2 regions of the Butyrivibrio sp. FC2001 genome follow, and region 2 is predicted to be linked to the other one. Evidence: predicted binding sites of a transcription regulator. Region 2 holds the regulator's gene; the other holds the start of a gene.
What was found. Region 2 encodes HrcA, which represses chaperone genes, less so after heat shock. Its sites were predicted from a motif close to TGTTAGCACTCNNNNNNNNNGAGTGCTAACA; they were not measured.
Positions count from the first base shown of each region.

Region 1: the regulator HrcA is predicted to act here: its motif matches at 2,259-2,289, upstream of G601_RS0111430 (co-chaperone GroES).

Region 1 covers NZ_AUJH01000023.1:45,578-54,597, reverse strand. The annotation lists gene groL (chaperonin GroEL) at 215-1,837, opposite strand; gene G601_RS0111430 (co-chaperone GroES) at 1,925-2,209, opposite strand; gene G601_RS0111425 (metallophosphoesterase family protein) at 2,375-3,280, opposite strand; gene G601_RS0111420 (hypothetical protein) at 3,399-3,701, shown strand; gene G601_RS0111415 (glycoside hydrolase family 3 protein) at 3,792-6,203, opposite strand; gene G601_RS0111410 (MFS transporter) at 6,472-9,020, shown strand, end outside.
Region 2 covers NZ_AUJH01000003.1:263,474-272,493, forward strand. The annotation lists gene G601_RS0101145 (glycosyl transferase GT17 family protein) at 1-175, shown strand, start outside; gene G601_RS0101150 (pyridoxal phosphate-dependent aminotransferase) at 238-1,434, shown strand; gene G601_RS0101155 (DUF6465 family protein) at 1,526-2,125, shown strand; gene hrcA (heat-inducible transcriptional repressor HrcA) at 2,273-3,304, shown strand; gene grpE (nucleotide exchange factor GrpE) at 3,326-3,994, shown strand; gene dnaK (molecular chaperone DnaK) at 4,036-5,916, shown strand; gene dnaJ (molecular chaperone DnaJ) at 6,102-7,277, shown strand; gene G601_RS0101180 (50S ribosomal protein L11 methyltransferase) at 7,341-8,396, shown strand; gene G601_RS0101185 (16S rRNA (uracil(1498)-N(3))-methyltransferase) at 8,451-9,020, shown strand, end outside.

The DNA of each region.
Region 1 (9,020 bases), on a different contig from region 2:
GGATGCATCAGACTCGGAAACACTTCGTGTTCCCTCGTTACTGTTAGTTTTCATATATCTGCAACGTTAAATTGAAACCAGATCCCCTAACGGGGACTCCAAAAATAAAAAAGACAGCTCATTTCGAGCAAGCTCGATAAGCTGTCTTTCTTATTTTTAGGTGCTTACGCACTCTGATTTCAATTTAACTCCCTGATGCATTCGTCCTTATCACTTACATCATTCCCATGCCAGGGTTGCCTGCGGGCATCGGAGGTACGGGCTCCTTAACTGTAGCAACAGCAGCCTCTGTTGTAAGGAAGCTTGATGCAACAGATGTAGCGTTCTGAAGAGCGCTTCTTGTAACCTTAGCAGGATCGATGATACCGTCCTTGATCATGTCAACATACTCTTCTGAGTAAGCGTTGAAGCCAATTCCGTTCTTAGACTCCTTAACCTTATTAACAATAACAGATCCGTCAAGACCAGCGTTGTTAGCGATGTGGAAAAGAGGGGCCTCAAGTGCCTTAAGAACAACCTTAGCACCTGTCTTCTCGTCGCCTTCAAGTGAATCAGCAAGCTTAGCAACGTCCTTAGAAGCATGGATGTAAGCGCTACCACCACCGAAGATGATACCTTCCTCAACTGCTGCTCTTGTAGCGTTGAGAGCATCCTCCATACGGTACTTAGCTTCCTTCATCTCTGTCTCTGTAGCAGCACCAACTCTGATAACTGCAACACCGCCAGCGAGCTTAGCAAGTCTCTCCTGAAGCTTCTCTCTATCGAAGTCAGAAGTTGTCTCCTCGATCTGCTTCTTGATCTGGCTAACTCTAGCCTGGATCTCTTTCTTATCTCCAAGACCGTCAACGATTGTGGTCTTTTCCTTCTCAACCTTGATGCTCTTAGCACGTCCAAGATCATCCATTGTTGTATCCTTAAGCTCAAGACCAAGATCTGAGCTGATAACCTTACCGCCTGTAAGGATAGCGATATCCTCAAGCATAGCCTTTCTTCTGTCACCGTAGCCAGGAGCCTTAACAGCAACTACGTTGAATGTACCACGAAGCTTGTTAACGATAAGAGTTGTAAGAGCCTCACCATCAACATCCTCAGCGATGATAAGAAGCTTAGCGCCTGTCTTAACAACCTGCTCAAGAAGAGGAAGGATATCCTGGATGTTAGAGATCTTCTTATCTGTGATGAGCACGAAAGGATCATCAAGATTAGCTTCCATCTTATCCATATCTGTAGCCATGTAAGCTGAGATATAACCACGATCGAACTGCATACCTTCTACAAGGTCGAGCTCTGTCATCATTGTCTTGGACTCCTCGATTGTGATAACACCATCGTTGGAAACCTTCTCCATAGCGTCAGCGATCATCTGGCCAACTTCATCATCACCTGATGAAACTGCAGCAACTCTCATGATCTGATCCTTGCCCTTAACCTTTGTAGCCATCTTGCTGATAGAAGCAACAGCTGCATCTGTAGCCTTCTTCATACCCTTTCTAAGAACGATCGGGTTAGCACCTGCTGCAAGGTTCTTAACACCCTCGTTGATCATAGCCTGTGCAAGAACTGTAGCTGTTGTAGTACCATCACCTGCTACGTCGTTAGTCTTTGTAGCAACTTCCTTAACAAGCTGAGCACCCATGTTCTCATAAGAATCCTCAAGCTCGATCTCCTTAGCGATTGTAACACCGTCGTTTGTGATTGTAGGTGCGCCATAGCTCTTATCAAGAACTACGTTTCTACCCTTAGGTCCGATTGTTACTCTTACTGTATCTGCAAGCTTATTAACGCCTTCTACCATAGCTGTGCGGGCGTCAGCGCCGTACTTAATTGTCTTTGCCATTTTTATTGCCTCCGTTGTGTTTTACTAACCTCATCCGGCCCTTCGGGCCACCTTCTCCCTGAAGGGCGAAGACTTTTATGAGTTTAATTATTTAATAATAGCGAGAATATCGTTCTGCTTAACAATGATGTAGGTAACGTCATCAAGCTTAACCTCTGTTCCAGCGTACTTGGAATAGATTACGTTGTCACCTACCTTAACCTGCATCTTAACTTCCTTACCATCAACGACTCCACCAGGGCCTACTGCGATAACCTCAGCCTGCTGGGGCTTCTCCTTCTCAGCACCGGGAAGAACGATTCCTGACTTTGTTGTCTCCTCAGCTTCAAGTGCCTTAAGTACGACTCTGTCTGCAAGTGGTTCTAACTTCATTACAATTGCCTCCTTTTATATCTTCATTGTGTTATTCACTTTTTTTGATTGTTAGCACTCATTTGTTTTGAGTGCTAATCACTAAAAAATATATTACCACACAAGTTAAAAAATGCAATACCTACTTAGGTATTATTTGCTTAATTACCAAATTGTTCACATTTTTCAGACTCGCTTTTTAGGTCTTGGGATGTCTTTTCCAGAAAGGTCGATATAATTGAGTTTCAGAGCTTCTGCCCAGTACATTTCCGGAATATTGGGCCATCTTACGATACCTCTGTCCTCTTCGCAGAGCTTCATGGCCTGAAGCAGTATAGATTCACTAAGATCTACTCCGCTCCTGATGGTATGCATGGTGACAGCTGCCCAGGCGGGAGCGTACTCCATAAGTCCGCTGGACTGGAAGGACTTTAGTATTCCATGTCTGTCATATTTTACCTGCACAAGCTCCTCTTCCCAGCCTGTTCTGCCGCTGTGGATTATGGCAAATTCCGCATCACAGTTCCTGTTTCTGGGAAGTCCCAGAGCTCCGGGATTTACTGCTCTTTTTTCTCTGTATGAAAAGCTCTCCTGTACATGAGTGTGCCCATGCAGGAGTATATTTGTCCGCATTTTATTAAGTACTCGTTTTGTACTTCTCTTTTCTCCAAACAAAAGCTCGGATACGCCTGTCGGTGATCCGTGACAATATTCAAAGCCCTGTCCCCCTTTGGGATTCCAGATCCCATAAATAGGAAGGCTTTCGAAAAAATCCAGATCCTTTTCCGTCAGCTGCTCATAAGTATAAAGAAGCGATCCGCTGCCTGAGCCCTTATCCCAACCTGTCTGGCCGTTTTTCCTATAGCTCAGCATGTACTCTTCCCTATTACCGCGCACGATATAACACTCAAAATACTTCTTAAGAACGTATATGAGCTCCATGGTCTTCTGAACTCCGGGGCAATCAGATATATAATCCCCCAGCAATATGTACTTTGTTATGCCCTTTCCCATGCAATAATCAACGCAGGCCTGAAGAGCACAGTCATTTCCGTGAACATCACTAAATACCGCTATATCCAACAGTTCCACCAATCCATTCTCAAGTTTTTATATTTTTATTATAGCTAGTTAATAGTCAAAAAATAACCTCTATGCGAAAATATATAATAGATTTGGTTCCTATTTATTCTACAAATGGAGGATAGTTATGGCAGGCAATCGTGAAGATTTGATCCGTTCCTTAGCCGGTGTTATGGGCATGAGCGGTGAAGCAAAAAAGAAAGATTCCCATTTTGATCCCTCAACCGGAACTTTGTACTGCGGAAGTAAGGTATTCTCGCAGACTGATATCGCTGAGGCAAAGAAATTCTGCGAAACAAACATGAAAAAAATGGCAGATATCGGAGATAACGCTGCCATGTACTATGAAATCGCAGCATCTGCCGTAGAGCTTCTGCAGCAGGACAGTGTTAAAAACGGCGGCAAGGTTGTCGTTAAGGAAGGTCCTTAAATCCTCCGCTGCTTTTACCAATTGTAAATATTGCCTTCTCCCAACCGCTGGGAGAAGGCTTTTTTGTCTTAAAGAAAAATCTATTTAGTATCAGTCAATTCTTAATATAAGTGTGAGGATGTTTCTTGCAGCTTTACCCAGCTCTTCCCTTGTGATGGCACCCTTTTCAAGAGCAGCCAATATTCTGTCGGGATAGCCGCAGCCCATCTTCATATCGTTTCCGGCTTTGCACTCCTTGTAGTTCTCGCCGTTTGTCCACCAGTCAGTGGTAACCATTCCATCGAATCCCCACTCTCCGCGAAGGATTCCGTTTATCATATCCTCATTCTCTGATGCACGTCTTCCGTTAATAATATTATAGGAAGTCATGATGCTCCAGGGCTGAGCTTCCTTAACTACGATTTCAAAGCCCTTGAGATAAATCTCTCTGATTGCTCTCTCAGATGCTCTTGAGTCGCTGTCTTTACGGTTGGTCTCCTTATTATTTAATGCAAAGTGCTTGATGGTAGCAGCTACGCGATTACTCTGGATTCCACGAACCATTCCGGCAGCCATCTTACCTGTGAGATAAGGATCCTCTGAATAGTACTCAAAGTTTCTTCCGCAAAGAGGTGATCTGTGGATGTTCATGGCAGGTGTGAGCCAAGCTCCTATGTTATTCTCCTTAACCTCTTCTCCTCCGGCAATTCCGACTTTCTCTGTAACCTCCGGATCCCATGTGCATGCAAGAAGTGTTGAGCAGGGAAAAGCTGTGGTCTTAACACCAACCTGAGGCTGAATACGTAGACCGGCAGGGCCATCTGCTGTCATCACATTAGGAATACCATATTCACTGTTGTTACCATATCCAAAGGTGTTGGCCACACCTACGTTGGGCTGTCCGCCAACAAGCCATGCAAGGTCTTCATCAGAAAGGGCATTGATAAAGTCATCAAGAGTCATTTTTCCTGTATAAACATCAATGAGCTGGGGCTTTTCAGAAGGCTTAAAGCAGCATCTGGCACCCTCAGCGCGAACCTTGGGAGTGGGAAGAAGCACATCTTCCAAAGGCATATCCTTAAGTACATTTTCATTATATTTGGAAGCATCTCCCTGCTCTAACATCTCATAAGAGCCGTCAGCAAGAAGTCTCTTCTTTAATGCAACAGGTGTCATCTTCTCTGTGAGCTCGCAGACAATCTTATCCTCTTCAAGAACATACTCTGTCTCAGCCTTTTTGGCACTTCTTACGCTGGCTCCGATAAAGAACTTATACTTGCCCTTTTCAAGAACATAGGCAGATTTCTTGATCTTACCAAGATCATCATAGGAAGCCATCTCATCTACTGAGAACTTTATAACAACCTTCTGTGACTGTCCGGGAAGAAGCTCTGCAGTCTTCTTAAAGCCGATAAGTACGCGCTCTGGCTTACCGAGCTTACCCTGAGGAGCACTAAAGTAAACCTGAACTACCTCTTTTCCGGCATAATTACCGACATTAGTCACTGTTGCCTTTACTGTAACAACTCCATCATCCTCGCTTACCTTTACACGGCTGATATTGAAATCTGTGTAGGAAAGACCGTATCCAAAGGGATAAACAACCTTCTCTGCTGCGCCTTTGATGGTTTCAAAATATCTGTAGCCCACGTAGATATCCTCTTCATATTCAACATAATCATCAGAATCATGGAAATGCTCTGTTCCGGGATAATCTGAAAGATTTCTTGCGAAGGTATCGGAAAGCTTACCGCTGGGATTGCCCAGTCCGCAAAGAAGCTCTGCTGTAGCAAGACCGCCTTCCATACCACCCTGCCATGCAATAAGTGCTGAATCGATCTTCTCATTGCTCTTGATCCATGAAACGTCGAACATTCCCCCGATATTCAGAACAACAATAGTATGCTCAAAGTTTTCACTTATAGTATTAACAAGGTTCTCCTCAGCCTTGGAAAGATAGAAATCTCCTTTCTCAAAGAGCTTATCTGTCTCATCTACCAGCTCCTGTACAACGTCCTTGTGCTTTCTTCCATCATCATTATCAGCTTTTCTGTCCCAGCCCTCACCTGAATATCTGCTGAAGGATACGATAGCTGTATCTGTAAATGCCTTCGCCTTAGACAAAAGCTCTGCAGGAACCTCGGGCTCAGCAAGTAGTCCCGGCTGCTTTCCTTCCTTATAAAGCTTTGAAACATAATCATCATAGAAGGAAACTGAATTCTCAAAAAGAGCAACCTGATCCTCAAGTGCTTTAAAACCCTGTGCAAGATTAGTTACATAGGGAACGGTAACATCACCAGATCCGCCGCCACCCTTTACATAATCTATAGTAGCTTTTCCAAAAAGAGCTACCTTTTTTCCTCTGGAAAGAGGCAGAGTATTCTTCTCATTTTTTAGGAGAACCATGCCTTCTTTTGCAGCATTCTTAGAGATATCTATGTGCTCTTTGGATGCAGTAACCTTTACCCCGTTCTCTCTTAAGGGGAGATTAGGATGATATTTAACGCGTGTCCATTTTTCCATTTTTACAACCTCCATTTTTAATACCCATTTTATGAAATTCATTATAGCTATAATCAATCCGAATCTATATCAAAAAAGTTAGATGTTATGCAAAAAAAGATGGAATAATTCCTCAAACATTGACTGAAAAATCCTCAGGATATAAAATTATTTTATATTACGCTCAAAAATTATTAATTTTATGATATTTTTTTCAAACAAACGGCATAAACATACAACCGGTCAGCCTTAAATAATGTCTTCTATGTGAACAAGGAGGGATTCTCTCTTGAACAAGAAGTTTTTACTAATTATTCCTATTTTGGCGGCGTTATTTGTTTTTATCGGAACACAGCGGACTCATTACTATCCTTTTAAGGATTCTATTGAGCTGGATCAGTATAATGTATTGGATATAATAGATACTGATAATGGTCTTGTTGCAATCTATGATAAGGAGCTTCTTTTTGCGACTCCTGATAGAAAGCTGGTCAAAATCATGTCCACCGACATAAACGGTGTAGAGAGCCAACCACGTGCAGTTGTCACTGATGGGGAATATGTTTATGCAATCGTTGGCGAAGTATATAGTGATTACAACTATTATATTAATGAAAAGCTTCTGAAATATACTTTTTCAGGTAAATATCTCGGTGAACTGTATAGAAAGGAATACGGCGAAAACGCTTTTGTTAATTCCAATAATCTTACTAATGCAGTTTTTCATGACGGCTATGCATACTTAACAGATACAGATGACCATAGCATAAGTCTTATCAAGGTTAGCACTACCCCTCCCAAAGAAAACGATGAAACTGAATTCTCGATTATTGATTCATTCAGAGCGCCTGAATACATTCAAACAGGACGATATAACATGGTTGAAAACAGGCTTGAGCTCTTTAATCGATTTGGAGAATGCTATTACTATGATCTTAATGAACATAAACTTGATTTTCATCCTGAAACTATATACAACAAATTTGATAACCATATTCCGTATGTATCAATCACTTTTTCTACCTTTACCAAGGTTACCGATATTCTTTATTATTTGGGTGCGATAATCCTGATAATTACTGTTCTGTGTGCTATTATCAAGTTCGTTACTTCCGGTTATCTGAACCGTTACAGAACAGCCCTGCTCTTTATTCTTGTCTTTTTATCAGCAATTATTTATTACACCAATCTCACTCTTTCAGATTTCGATGAAGAACATAAGCTGCGAACCATTTCCGCAACAGAATCTGTCATGGTCGGAATCCGGTACTTTGCCTCAGATGAATTTGAAGTGATGCGTGGCAAAAATCCGGAGGACTACAAGGATGACGCATCCCGAAACTGGATTGAATGGATGGTTCATTATCTTCAGGCAGCATGTAATGCTACCGGAAAAGAAATGGGAATGTATGCTCAGATTTATGCCTTCGACCAAAATGGTACCGCATTTCTTGTAGCAGACTCCTACAATGAGTACCCGGTAGGAACCTTATATTCAGATCTAGCCATCTCTTCCGAAAGCGAGCCCGATGAATCAAATATGATGGTCTATACCGTGGAAAAGGAAGTTGACGGAACCTATGGCTTTATCCACGCCCCCATTTACGATAAAGATCACAACCTTATAGGATTTTTGGAAATGGGAAGCGAATACGGTAAGCTTCGCCATGACAAAATTCGCAAAGTCATAGGTGCAGCCATGCAGTTGGCGGCATTAGTAGTTTTCCTCGTTATTCTCCTTGATGTTTTGAAAAAATACTCAAAAGAGCTCAAGGAATATGCAACAATTCGAAAGACTAATCCGCAAGAAGCAAAGTACTATCTTAGTAACACGTATGATTTTCTTGTCACTGGCCTTGTGTATATGGATAGTATGCTAATGGTCATGGCCATCGCCAGCATAAAGACAGACTCAACGCTGGACCTGGCACTCCTCTTTGCTATTCCTGTTACTGCGTACAGAGTCGGTTCCTGGGTCGGTTCAATGCTTACTTCACCGCTTCTTGGAAGATTTGGCGAAAAGCGGATGGGCGTTATCTCATCCATCATAAGCGCTATGACCTTTGCAGGAATAGCATTTGCAATCTGGCAAAATAATATTTATATCTTCGCAGCATGCAAATTTATTGAAGGAATATTCTTGGAGAGTGTTCTATATTCACTGGCCGAAGGCATCCCTTATGAAATTGAAGATCTGGAATACAGGAACAAAAAGATTGCAGAAAGCCAGAGCGCTACTGAAGCCGCTTCTCTTATCTATATGATGATTGCAGGTATCATTGCTACCACCTTCGGATATGCAATGATGTACCTTACCGGCGTTGTAGTCTGCATCATTTTAATACCGTTTAGTTATATTATCTTCGGAAATGAGGAAGAGGATGAGGAAATCAAAACTTTACACGTTTGGAAATCCTTTGCCAAACCTAAAGCCCTTATCTATATCATTTTGATGGTACTCACTGTTTCCTTTATGACCGGCTATGATGAGTACTTATTCCCTCTTATTTCCGAAAATGCCGGCCTTACCGATATTGAAATGACGAGTATTGCTGTCTTTTCTATAACTGTCGGGTATTTTGCAGAAAGTATTGTAAAGCTTTTCAACAAGGTCAGTCCATTGAAGGCAATGATAACTTCTTTTTCTGTTTTCGGCGTTGCAATGATGATTCTTCTTTTGAATCCGAATATTCTGTTTGCTACGATTGTTCTGTTTATCTACTGCATAACAATCAGAATAATAGAGGTACACAGAATCAACTGGCTTATAGGCCTGACTGCTGATGATAACGTAGAAGGAAAAGATGTTTTGGAAAACTATTTCGCTTTGGAGGACGG
Region 2 (9,020 bases):
AAGAGTTCAGATAGATGACACATACCCTGCGTACTTAAGGGAGCATATTGGGGAATATGACTTCCTGGTTATGCCTGAGATTACAGCTTTTTCAAGGCTGTATCACAGGTTTGATATCACAGTGGGGAGATTTTGCAGAAAAGCTTATCATAAGCTGAGGAGGATGCTGAAGTAAGGTAGCAGAGGCAGAGCATAGCTGCCATCAGGCTACGAGGAGTTAACCGGAGGAGTGGTATTATGAGCACAAATTTATCCAAAAGGATGTCGAGCCTCAGGGTTTCGCCGACCACCGCGCTTTTTGCCAAGGTGGAGGAGATGAAGCGTAAGGGCGAGGACATCGTTTCACTTAATGTGGGAGAACCTGATTTCCCAACACCCGAGCATATCAAGGAGGCCGGGATAAAGGCTATCAGGGATGATTTTACGAAGTATACGACTGGAAATGGAATTGCGCCTTTAAGAGAGGCGATTATAGAGAAGCTCCGCAGGGACAACGGCGTCACCTACGGAATGGATGAGGTTGCTGTCATGGTTGGTGCGAAGCAGGCGTTGTTTGCTGCGCTTTGTGCTGTTGCCGGTGAGGGTGATGAGGTAATTATCCCGACACCGTGCTACGTCAGCTATCCCGATATGGTCAGCCTTGCAGGCGGTACTCCTGTAATGGTAGGCAGAAACGATGATTTTTCACTTGATCTTAAGGCTATTGAGGATGCTTGTAACGAGCACACCAAGGCCGTCATTATATGTACTCCCGACAATCCCACCGGTAAGGTTTATGGTGAGGAGGAGCTCAGGGGGCTTGCGGAGATCGCAGTCCGCAAAGATATCTTTGTTATTTCCGATGAAATCTATGAAAAAATAATATTTGAAGGAAGTCGTCACTTCAGTATTTCTTCTATAGAAGGGATGAAGGACAGAACAATCGTGGTTAACGGTTTTTCAAAGACCTATTCCATGACTGGCTGGCGACTTGGATACGTATGCGGAAGACGCGATGTGATAGCCAATTCCATCAAGGTTCAGAGTCAGACTACCACAACTCCGCCGAGTATATCCCAATATGCGGCTGTTGAGGCTTTAAACGGCCCTCAGGACTGCGTGGCATATATGACAGCAGAGTTTGAAAAAAGAAGGAATTACGTTCAGGAGAGACTTTCAAAGATACCTGGCGTTGTGAGTCACGAGATCCAGGGCGCTTTTTATGCGTTCTTTGATATAAGAAATTTTCTCGGTAAAGAATACGAGGGCTATGGAGTTATCGAAAAGGATACGGAGCTTTGTGAGTATCTTTTGGAAAAACACCACGTTGCAGCGATGCCCGGAAGTGCTTATTTTGCGCCTGGTTTCTTGAGAATTTCCTTTGCATCATCCATGGAAGTGCTTAAAATGGCGTTTGACAGAATCGAAATTGGTCTAAATGCGCATAAATGTTGACTTTTTTTCGAATTTGTACTAAACTCAAAAACGTAATGATAAATTTGCAAAAACGCAAAGCATGCGTTCCTTACGTGAAAGAGAGGGAGATATGGCTGACGACAAGTTGAGAGAAGCAGCTTTAAAGCCGATTGCGACTATCAAGAAACCGGTAATTGCTGCAGAAAAGAAAGAAGAAGCAAAGACTGTAGATGCAGCTGAGGCTAAGAAGGAAGAGGCTAAGGCAGCAAAGAAACCTGCAGCTAAGAAGACAGCAGCAAAGAAGACTACTGTTAAGAAGGCAACACCTGTAAAGGCTGCTGAGAAGAAGGAAGAGAAGCCCGCAGCTAAGAAGCCTGCAGCTAAAAAGGCACCTGTTAAGAAGGCTACAGCTACTAAGGCTGCTGCAAAGAAGACTGAGACCAAGAAGGCTGAGGCTGAGCCCGAAGCAAAGAAACCTGCAGCTAAAAAGGCACCTGCTAAGAAGGCTACAACTACAAAGGCTGCTGCAACAAAGACAAATATCGTTCTTCAGTTCGCAGACAAGAGTGTTACTTATGACACCTTCGTTGAGAATGCTAAGAACGTTTGGCAGTATGACATGGGTAGAAAAGTTTCCGAGATCAAGACTCTTGAGCTTTATGTTAAGCCTGAGGACGGAAAAGTATATTTTGTTGTTAACGGCGAAGTTCACGCTGAATTCAACTTATAATTGTGTGAGCATATTATCCCCGAGGATTATTCCTCGGGGTTTTTTCTTTGTATTGACATTAGGAATTTATAGTGGTAATTTATTCTCAGAAGATGTTAGCACTCAACCTTAATGAGTGCTAACACAAAACAAAAAGGAGGTAATCTGATGCAACTGGATGACAGGAAAAAGAAAATACTGCATGCAATTGTTCGCAATTACCTCGAGACAGGCGAGCCTGTCGGCAGCAGAACTATTTCAAAATATACGGATTTGAATCTCAGTTCTGCCACTATCAGAAATGAGATGGCAGATCTTGAGGAGATGGGACTTATATTACAGCCCCACACTTCCGCGGGACGAATTCCTTCAGACCAGGGATATCGAGTTTATGTAGACGAGATGCTGGCTGAGAAGGAACAGGAAGTTGAGAATATGAAGGAGATGCTTCTTGATAAGGAAGAGAAGCTTGATAAGCTCCTTAAGCAGGTTGCCAAGACCCTGGCGGTCGATACCAACTACGCTTCAATGATCTCAGCACCCGTGATCCGCAGGAACAAGCTTAAATTCGTTCAGCTTTCAAGAGTGGATGCGGAACATCTCCTTACCACTATTGTTATAGAAGGTAATGTGATCAAGAATCGCATGATAGAGGTGGAGCAGGAGCTTTCCGAAGCAGATATGCTTAAGCTCAACATCCTGCTCAATACCAGACTTGCAGGTCTTTCGGTTGAGGATATCAACCTGGGACTTATAACCGCCATGAAGCAGGAGGCGGGAATACACAGCGAGATAATCGACAGGATACTGGATACAGCCGGTGAAGCAATTACAGAGGATGAGGATCTTCAGATTTACACCAGCGGCGCCAATAACATCTTCAGATATCCCGAGCTTGCTGATAAGGATAGAGCAAGTGATCTTATTACTACCTTTGAGGATAAGAGCGATCTTACAAGTATCGTAGAGAATGCTCTTCAGTCTTCATCAGAGGAGACAGGAATTCAGGTTTACATCGGTAATGAGTCACCGGTTCAGTCCATGAAGGACTGCAGCGTCGTGACTGCAACCTATGACCTGGGTGAAGGAATGCGAGGAACGGTAGGTATTATCGGACCCAAGCGAATGGATTATGACAAAGTTGTCGGGGCGCTTAAGAATATGATGAGAGCGCTGGATGATTTATATAAAAAAGAGTAGAACCAGTAAGGAGTATTTAAATTGAGTAAGGAAGTAAAGAAGGACGTTAATAAAGAGTCCGGAAAGAAGACATCAAAGGAGCTTCAGCAGGAAGTAGCTGAGAAGGCAAAACAGGTTGCAGATGCTGCAAACAAGGTTGCCGAGGCCGCTGAGGAAGAGGCTGCCGCTGCTGAGAGCGCAGAAGCAGGTGCTGAAGGCGCTGAGAACGGCGAAGGCGAGAAGAAAGGTCTTTTCGGTAAAAAAGAAAAGAAGAATCCCTTCAAAGAGAAGTTTGAGGAGATGCAGGACAAATATCTGCGTCAGGTTGCGGAGTTTGAGAACTTCCGTAAGAGAACCGATAAAGAAAAATCTCAGATGTTCGATCAGGGAGCATCAAATGTACTTGAAAAGATTCTTCCTGTTGTTGATAACTTCGAAAGAGGACTTGCTGCAGTCCCTGAAGAAGAGAAGAATTCCGCTTTTGCAGATGGAATGAACATGATATACAAGCAGCTCATGAAGCAGATGGAGGATCTTGGTGTTACTCCCATCGAAGCTGTAGGAAAGGAATTTGATCCTAATTTCCACAACGCTGTAATGCAGGTTGAGAGCGAAGATGTCGAGGAAGGATTCGTAGCACAGGAGCTTCAGAAGGGTTATATGTACCGCGACACAGTGCTTAGACACAGCATGGTTGCCGTTGCTAGATAAAACAATTCAATCATTTAGATTTATATATGGAGGAATAAAAAATGAGTAAGATCATAGGTATCGACTTAGGAACAACTAACAGCTGCGTAGCTGTTATGGAGGGTGGTCAGCCCACAGTTATAGCTAATGCAGAGGGTGCAAGAACAACACCTTCTATCGTAGCTTTCACAAAGAATGGCGAGCGTCTTGTAGGTGAGCCCGCTAAGCGTCAGGCAGTAACAAATGCTGAGAACACAATCTCTTCAATCAAGAGAGATATGGGTACAGATAACGGCCGTACAATCGATGGCAAGAAGTATTCACCTCAGCAGATCTCAGCTATGATTCTTCAGAAGCTGAAGGCAGACGCAGAACAGTATCTCGGCGAAAAAGTAACAGAGGCAGTAATCACAGTACCCGCATACTTCAATGATGCTCAGCGTCAGGCTACTAAGGATGCTGGTAAGATTGCAGGTCTTGATGTAAAGCGTATCATCAACGAGCCCACAGCAGCAGCTCTTGCATACGGTCTTGATAACGAAAAAGAGCAGAAGATCATGGTTTATGACCTTGGTGGTGGTACTTTTGATGTATCTATCATTGATATAGGTGATGGCGTTATCGAAGTTCTTTCAACAAACGGTGACACACACCTTGGTGGTGATGACTTCGACCAGAAGATCATCGACTGGATGGTATCTGAGTTCAAGGCTAAGGAAGGCGTAGACCTTTCAGGCGATAAGATGGCTATGCAGAGACTTAAGGAAGCAGCTGAGAAGGCGAAGAAGGAGCTCTCTTCTTCAACAACAACCAACATCAACCTTCCTTTCATCACAGCTACAGCTGAGGGACCCAAGCACTTTGATATGGACCTCACAAGAGCTAAGTTCGAAGAGCTTATCCACGATCTCGTAGAGAGAAGTGCTATTCCTGTACAGAACGCTATGAAGGATGCAGGTCTTAACTATTCAGACCTCGGCAAGGTTCTCCTTGTTGGTGGTTCAACTCGTGTTCCCTGCGTAGTTGAGAAGGTTAAGCAGCTTACAGGTCAGGAGCCTTCCAAGAACCTCAACCCTGATGAGTGCGTAGCAGTTGGTGCTGGTATCCAGGGTGGTAAGCTTGCAGGCGATGCAGGTGCAGGTGATATCCTTCTTCTTGACGTAACACCTCTTTCTCTTTCAATCGAGACAATGGGTGGTGTTGCTACAAGACTTATCGAGCGTAACACAACTATTCCTACAAAGAAGAGCCAGGTATTCTCAACAGCAGCTGATAACCAGACAGCAGTTGATATCAACGTTCTTCAGGGTGAGAGACAGTTTGCTAAGGACAACAAGTCACTTGGTCAGTTCCGTCTTGATGGAATCCCGCCGGCAATGAGAGGCGTTCCGCAGATCGAGGTTACATTCGATATCGATGCAAACGGTATTGTTAATGTATCAGCTAAGGATCTTGGAACAGGTAAAGAGCAGCACATCACAATCACAGCTGGTTCTAACATGTCTGATGAGGAAATCGATAAGGCTGTAAAGGAAGCTGCTGAGTACGAAGCTCAGGATAAGAAGCGTAAGGAAGGCATCGATACTAGAAACGAAGCTGATTCCTTCGTATTCCAGACAGAGAAGGCTATTCAGGAAGTTGGCGATAAGATCGATGCTTCTCAGAAGCAGACTGTAGAGGATGACCTTAAGACTCTCAAGGATACTCTTGAGCAGACTAAGGATCGTGAGCTTACAGACAGCGAGATCGACACAATCAAGAGCCAGAAGGAGAAACTTATGACTGATGCTCAGGCTCTGTTTGCAAAGGTTTACGAGCAGGCTCAGGGCGCAGCAGGTGCTCAGGGTGCAGGTCCTGACATGTCTGGTATGGGCGGCGCAGCTCAGAGCTCAAATGCAGGTAATTCTGACGATGTAGTTGATGGAGATTACAGAGAAGTGTAATCACTTAGCGAGTTTTTTTTCGAGCTTAGTGTACTACACTGTTCTGGCGAGCGAAGCGAGAGCAGAACTTCCTTGTGAAGTATAAGCTTCCATCTTTATAAAAGTTTAATATTTAAAATATTGCTAAAGCCCAATACATAATGTAGGATGTATTGGGCATTTAGTAGTAGATATAGGAGATATTAATGGCAGATCAGAAGCGCGATTATTACGAGGTCCTTGGTGTTAGCAAGGGCGCAAGTGATGATGAGATAAAAAAAGCATACCGTGTACTTGCTAAGAAGTATCATCCGGATATGAACCCCGGTGATGCTGCAGCTGCTGATAAGTTCAAGGAAGCATCTGAGGCTTATGCGGTATTAAGTGATCCTGAGAAGAGACGTCAGTACGATCAGTTCGGACATGCTGCATTCGAAGGCGGAGCCGGCGGATATGGCGGATTTGATTTCGGCGGTGCTGACTTTGGTGATATATTTGGTGACATATTCGGAGATTTCTTCGGTGGTGGCAGAAGAAGCCAGGGTGCAAGAAGCGGCCCTGCAAAGGGAGCTAATATCCGTGCCAGCGTGAGAATCACCTTTGAAGAAGCTGTTTTTGGTTGTGAGAAGGAGCTTGAGCTCAAGCTTAAGGATCCCTGCCCGACCTGTAAGGGAACCGGTGCAAAGCCCGGTACAACAGCTCAGATGTGTCCTAAGTGCGGTGGTAAGGGACAGGTTGTATTTACACAGCAGTCCTTCTTTGGAACCGTAAGAAACGTTCAGACATGTCCTGATTGTAATGGTAGCGGTAAGGTTATCAAGGATAAGTGCTCTGACTGTGGCGGAACAGGTTACGTAGCAAGCACTAAGAGAATCCAGGTATCTATTCCTGCAGGTATTGATAACGGACAGAGTGTGCGTATCCGTGAAAAGGGTGAGCCCGGAAGAAACGGTGGCCCCAGAGGAGATCTTCTTGTTGAGGTTATCGTTGCAGATCATCCTATTTTCCAGAGACAGGATTACGACATCTTCTCAACTGTTCCGATGTCATATGCAATAGCTGCACTTGGTGGAACTGTTGCCATTGATACAGTAGACGGTAAGGTGCTCTACGATGTTAAGGCCGGTACACAGACTGACACAAGAGTAAGACTTCGCGGAAAGGGTGTTCCTACACTTAGAAATAAGGACATTCGCGGAGATCACTATGTAACACTTGTTGTTCAGGTTCCTGATAAATTGTCCAAGGAAGCCAAGGAGCTTCTTAAACAGTTTGATGAAAAGACAGGAGACAGCCTGCACGCTGCTGATGCTATTTCCGGCAATAAGGACGGAAATGACGATGGCAAGAAAAAGGGCGGTTTTTTCGGAAAGAAAAAATAATATATGAATATGGAGCGGGGAGAAAAATTTCTCCCCGCTGTTCGTATGTAAAGGAGTCTTATTATGAAATGGATGCGTTTTCGAATCAGAACCAATGAGGAATCTGAGGATATTATTGTAAGCAGCATGATGGATATAGGTCTTGAGGGTGCACAGATTGAGGACAATGCGCCTCTTACAGCTGCCGATAAGGAGCAGATGTTTACTGATGACCTTCAGGATGCAGATGATGAAGAGACAGGAGTAGACAGCTGTGCAGTCACTGCTCCCGGAGAGGATGGAGTAGCATATCTGAACTTTTTCGTTGAGGTTGATGACAATAATGTCCTCACGGTTCATGAGTATGATGAGAACGGCGAAGAAATAGAAGTAAAGAAGACTCCTGATGAGATGAAGGCTGCTATCAGGGAAGTACTTGATGAGCTCAGTACTTTTTCAAATATAGGGGACGGTACAATATCCGTAGATGTAACAGAGGATATCGACTGGATAAATAACTGGAAGCAGTACTTCCACAAGTTCTTTGTGGATGATGTTCTGGTGATCCCTTCCTGGGAGACTCCTGACGAAGAGGATAAAAAGAAGGCGAATATCACCCTTCATATTGATCCGGGTACAGCTTTCGGAACAGGTATGCATGAGACAACCCAGCTTTGCATACGCGCACTTAGGAAATATATGACTCCCGGAGCCAGAGTACTTGACGTAGGAACCGGAAGTGGGGTATTGTCTATACTTGCGATGAAGTTTGGCGCTGGACATACAGTGGGTACTGATCTGGATCCCTGTGCAGAGCCTGCAGTCGCTGATAATAAGAAGGCAAATGATGTTGCTGTAGAGGATTTTGATCTGATAATCGGTAATATCATTGATGATGATAAGGTTAAAGAGCAGGTTGGAACAGGCTATGACATCGTAGTAGCGAATATCCTTCCCTATGTTCTTGTACCACTCACACCTATTGTTCCGGGACTCCTTAAGGATGGGGGTATTTATATCACTTCAGGAATTATTGAAGCTAAAGAGGAAGTGATCCGCAAGGCACATGAGGATGCCGGACTTAATGTTATAGAAATCTGCAAGCAGGGCGAGTGGGTATCAGTTATTTCAAGAAAGTAATTTAAACTAAGTCTTCTCAATAGGAGAATGTGCCCAAGGGGCAGATGAGGTTTTATGTATCATTTTTTCGCTGAGAGTAGTCAGCTTATTGATGATGGAAAAAGAATAGTAATTACAGACTCTGATTATAACCACATGGTTAATGTCCTTAGAATGAAGCCCGGAGAGGAGTTTTCTGTCAGTTTCAGAGAAGAGGAAGACAAGGAATACCGCTTTGGAATTGAGTCTGTTACGGATACAGAGCTTGTCGGTGAGCTTCGTTTTGTGAAGGAGTCAGGCGTGGAGCTTCCTGCAAAGATATATCTTTTTCAGGGGCTTCCCAAGGCTGACAAGATGGAGCTTATTATTCAGAAGGCAGTTGAGCTTGGAGTTTATCAGGTTATACCGGTTTCCATGAAAAGATCGGTGGTTAAGCTTGATGAAAGAAGGGCTGCGAATAAGATAAAGCGCTGGCAGGCTATAGCTGAGGCAGCAGCAAAGCAGAGTAAAAGAGCATTCGTTCCTGAAATAGGGACGCCCATGAGCTTCAAGGAAGCGATTAATTACTGCTCTGATATGGATGTTAAGCTTCTTCCCTATGAGCAGGCTGAGGGTATGACAAAAACCCGCGAGCTGATTGAAGCT